DNA from 2 places in the Paenibacillus sp. AK002 genome. Region 2 is predicted to be linked to the other one. Evidence: predicted binding sites of a transcription regulator. Region 2 holds the regulator's gene; the other holds the start of a gene.
What was found. Region 2 encodes CtsR, which represses protease genes until heat stress. Its sites were predicted from a motif close to ATGGTCAATAAAGGTCAAACA; they were not measured.

Region 1 (2,478 bases), 870 kb from region 2:
AAAAGTTGTCCCCTCCAGTGAGAATATCCCTGGTGGAGCAACGCGTTCGCCTTTGAAATCGGGAAACCTCCATATCTATTCATTCCAGTTTCCTGATTTCAACAGCGACCGAAGGGGATATTCTCACTCTCTTGAATCGAACTTTTTCAATAACTCCCCTTCAGAGGATAAGAAAGGGCAGGCACCGGATAACGGCGCCTGCCCTTTACTTCTTCTTTTATAAGCCTTGCGGTGGTGTGTTTTCCAGTACTTGATCGATCAGGCCATACTCTTTGGCTTCGTCAGCCGTCATGAAGTAGTCGCGATCAGTATCCTTCTCGATGCGCTCCAGCGGTTGGCCGGTGCGTTCGGACAGGATGCGGTTCAGCTTGTCGCGCATTTTCAGAATGCGGCGGGCACGGATTTCAATATCCGTGGCTTGACCTTGTGCGCCGCCGAGCGGCTGGTGAATCATGATCTCGCTGTTAGGCAGACCGTAGCGTTTGCCTTTGGCGCCTGCGTTGAGCAGGAATGCGCCCATGGAAGCAGCCATGCCGACACAGATCGTCGAGACGTCCGGTTTGATGAACTGCATCGTATCGAATATCGCCATACCTGCGGTAATGGAACCGCCAGGGCTGTTGATGTAAAGATGAATATCCTTCTCGGGATCCTCAGCCGACAAGAACAGCATTTGGGCAATGATGGAATTGGCGACCACGTCATTTACGTCGGAGCCGAGGAAGATAATGCGGTCTTTCAGCAATCTGGAATAGATGTCGTACGCCCGCTCACCGCGGTTGCTTTGTTCAACGACCATAGGTATAAAACTCACGTGGAAAACCTCCTCTTAAGTACCTCATATAAATACTGTTACCGTATTACCCACATGATAAACAATTTAAATCAAAAAGTCAAAGAAAGTCAAACTATTGAGTAAAAAAAAGAGCCGTTATGGGCACTTTAGGGTAATCAGTATAGAGAATAAATGTTATAATGGCGCGCCCGCGAGGAATCGAACCTCGATCTCAGGCTCCGGAGGCCTACGTCATATCCATTGGACCACGGGCGCACAAAAATCAGCAACGAAGTTGATTATACCGCATCTATTTGAAAAATACAATAGCGGACAAAACTTTGTTCCTATTATATAGACGAGCCGGTAGTTGGCCATAATGTATAAGAATGCCTGGGGTAGAGAAATATACTTTCGGACACTTGCAACCGGCATGATTATTGGTTAGAATAAGGGTGGGACTTAAAAAGTTTAACTGGGACATTTTACGACCAGGTAGGAGAGCCGAGACGAAGTTTGCAGGAGTGGAATGCATGCGTAACCTATTAGAAATACAAGAGCAACTTCTGCCGGATCTGATGGACACTCTTAAACGAAGGTATACCATCCTTCATCAGATCAAGTTGTCCGGAATTGTTGGCCGAAGAACACTGGCTTCATCGCTATCGATGACCGAGCGTGTTCTCAGAGCAGAGACTGATCTTCTGAAAGCGCAAGGGCTGATCGAGATTGAAACGCTCGGCATGCGGATCAGCGGCTCAGGGATATGCTTGCTGGAGGAGTTGGAACCGGTCATGAATGAGTTGTTCGGACTGGTTGAACTGGAAGAGAAGATTCGTCAGGCTTACGGGCTTCGTAAAGTGGTCATTATTCCCGGTGACAGCGAGTCATCTCCGGAAGTCAAACGTGAGCTTGGCCGGGCCGGAGCAAGAACGCTGCTTAACTTTGTCCAGGATGGAGATACGATTGCTGTTACAGGCGGCTCCACGCTCGCCGAAGTGGCAGAGCAGATGTCCTCTTTGCCTGGCGGAGAACCGTTGACAAGCACTTGGTTTGTGCCGGCGCGAGGCGGCCTCGGGGAGAGCATGGAGATTCAAGCGAACACCATTGCTTCCAAAATGGCTAAGCGCGTTGGGGCTGAGTACCGATTGCTTCATGTACCGGATCTGCTCAGCGAGGATGCTTATCAATCGTTGGTTCAGGATCAGCACATCCAGGAGATCGTGGATGTGATCAGGCGCAGCCGCGTCATTATTCACGGCATCGGAGATGCCATGGAGATGGCCAGACGGCGCAAGCTGGATGAAGGCTCTATCCGGAACTTGCAGGCAGATGGCGCGATCGCGGAATCCTTCGGCTATTATTTCAGCGAAGATGGCGAAGTTGTCCACAAAATGCTTACCCTTGGACTCCGGCTTGAGGATATTATGCGGACGGAGACCATCATCGGCATTGCCGGAGGGCAAGGCAAGGGCAAAGCGATCCACGCGGTGCTGAAATTCGGGCACGAGGACATTCTCGTTACGGATGAAGCCGCGGCATTGGAAGTCGAGAAGGAAATTGACGCCGGCATCTGAGTCCGCGGGCGTACAACTGATTTTTCATTATTGTTGTCTTGATTGGCTTAACGGCCAATCTTGAATATATAAATTTTACAAATATGGAGGGAACTACTCATGGTTAAAGTAGGTATTAACGGTTTT
Region 2 (2,478 bases):
GATCTGCTGCGTCATGACGAGCGCGGGCAGATGCATCATGACCGAAGCGCGAAGGCCGGTGCCGACATTGGTCGGACAGCTCGTTAGGTAACCGCGTTTGTCATCAAAAGCATAATCGATCTCGGATTCGAAAATATCATCCAGCGCCGTCGCGCGGCTCCATGCCTCCCGAACTTGGAATCCGGGATACAGACACTGTATGCGCAAGTGATCCTCTTCATTGATCATAATGCTGACGGATTCATCTTCGGTAAGGATGACGGCCCCGTTTCGGGATTCATTTGCCAGATTGGGACTGATCAGATGCTTCTCGACGAGAACCTTCTTATCCAGCTCATCAATCTCACTTAATTTAATTACATGCAAATGCCCGAAATCCTGCAAATCCTCCTTATCCTTTAACACATGGGTCAGGCGCTCTAGCACTTCTCCCGACTGCTGATCCGTTGCAAGCAGCGGGAAAGGAAGATGCTGCAGGTTGCGCGCCACCCTCACGCGGGTGCTGATGACAATGTCGGAATCCTGACCGTTCCCGCGCATCCACTCGCTCAGCGCCGAATCGGTAAACCGGAGATTAGACATCACGCATTCCTCCTACTAAAGTGCAAAATGTAACGATCTTATCCCTGAGCAATGTTACGCTCCAGCTCACGGATTTGGTCCCGGATCTCGGCAGCCGCTTCAAATTCCTCCTGAAGGATCCTCATTTGAAGCTCCTTCTTAAGCTCATCGATCCGGCGTTTGATCTGAATCCGGCCGCCGGTACGCTTCGGCACTTTGCCCACATGGGAGGTTCCCCCATGGACTCGCTTGAACAACGGATCCAATCGATCCGAGAAATATTTATAACACGAGCTGCAGCCGAACCGACCAAGCTTGCTGAACTGGGAATACGTCATGCCGCATTCCTCGCATTGCAGCGTCTGAGCCGTTTTCGCACCGGGGGTCTGGCCCTTGCCTGAAGGATCCAGATCCAGCAGGCCTGACAGCAAACTGTGTATAGAAAACCCATTCGACGTGCCGGGGATCAATTCCCCTTTTTCGCGGGCACAAGTTTCACAAAAATGAAACTCCGTTTTCTCCCCGTTCACAATTTTGGTGAAATGAAGTGTCGCCGGCCGTTTACCGCATTCTTGGCATAACATACTCCGATGCCTCCTTACACAGACTCACTTACCTAATAAAGAAATAAGCATCGCCTTCATAATCCTTGCGCGCAGCTCATCCCGATAAGGAAGCTTCACATTCAGGCATTCCCTTGAAACGGCGGCCCGCATCAGGCTGGCCTCCCGCTTCGTCAAAAACCGGGATTCCTCCAGCTGGTAGATCAAGCCTTCCGCTACCGTCTGGTCGATCATGCTGCCGATGGTATGATGAAGGTGCTGCTGGAGTGCAGTATGCTGGGGAAGCTCGATACGCTGGATGCGTATGTATCCGCCCCCGCCGCGCTTGCTCTCGACAAGAAAGCCCTTCTCCAGCGTGAACCGAGTGCTGATCACGTAATTGATCTGGGAAGGAACGCAAGAAAATTGCTCCGCCAAATCATTCCGTTGAATTTCGACGGTTCCTTCCGGACTTTCCTGCAAAATGCTCTTCAGGTATTGTTCGATAATATCAGAGATATTACGCATGGTCTGTTCATCCTCCACTGTTTGAAACGTTAAGACGGATAGTGATCTTACACGTCCGCACAGAGCCTTGCTTATACGTTGATTAACCATAATCAAAATCAGCGAACCTCGTTGACTTTGACTTTCTTTGACTTTAATCTCATTATAGCACATTTTTTCATTTTGCCAAGAGGGTAGTTCTCAAATGTTCGCGCTATGCATGTATTCTTATTGTACCCACTTCTTCAATCGCTTATAGCCCTTTTCCGAAGAACAATTCAACCGAAGTAATAAAAAAAGAAGCAGCCAACGTTCCGGATTAAAACCGGTCTCTCATGGCCACTTCTTCCTGTCGTTTCTATATCTTAAGCATCATAACTTATCAAATAATGCTGTAACTCCGTATTGTAGTACCCGATGCTGTATTCAATGATGCTGCCCGTCTGGTCGTAGGAGGATCTCAACCGCTTCAGTAACGGGGTTCCGGCGCTTACATCCAGCAGCGAGGCAATCTCCTCATTAGCCACGGTCGCCAGGAAACGGTCCCGGAAATTCTCCAGCGTGATTTGACTCTCCTCGATACGTTCATACAAGGAAGGCAGTTCGCTTGAATCGAACTCCTCCCCCATGTCCACCAGGGACGATACGTAATGGGTGTAGTAGATAAACGGGCTCCCGTCCAGCAAATACAGCCGTTCGATCAGCAGGCACCGCTCACCGAATTTCAGGAACAATTCGCTTTCCGGTTCATTGTGCACCCATTCCGTCTTCAGATGGCGCTTCCGGATCTGGTGGCCCTCTTCAACCAAAATCTCGGTAAACAGCTTCCCCTTGGACAGCTTGGAAAAGGACGTATTCCGGGTCACGA

Region 1: the regulator CtsR is predicted to act here: its motif matches at 890-910, upstream of clpP (ATP-dependent Clp endopeptidase proteolytic subunit ClpP).

What each region holds. Positions count from the first base shown of each region.
Region 1 covers NZ_CP096377.1:218,586-221,063, forward strand. The annotation lists gene clpP (ATP-dependent Clp endopeptidase proteolytic subunit ClpP) at 218-814, opposite strand; tRNA gene M1D70_RS01070 (tRNA-Arg) at 977-1,051, opposite strand; gene M1D70_RS01075 (sugar-binding transcriptional regulator) at 1,309-2,352, shown strand; gene gap (type I glyceraldehyde-3-phosphate dehydrogenase) at 2,452-2,478, shown strand, end outside.
Region 2 covers NZ_CP096377.1:6,309,298-6,311,775, forward strand. The annotation lists gene M1D70_RS28580 (protein arginine kinase) at 1-582, opposite strand, end outside; gene M1D70_RS28585 (hypothetical protein) at 621-1,145, opposite strand; gene M1D70_RS28590 (CtsR family transcriptional regulator) at 1,170-1,631, opposite strand; gene M1D70_RS28595 (GntR family transcriptional regulator) at 1,976-2,478, opposite strand, start outside.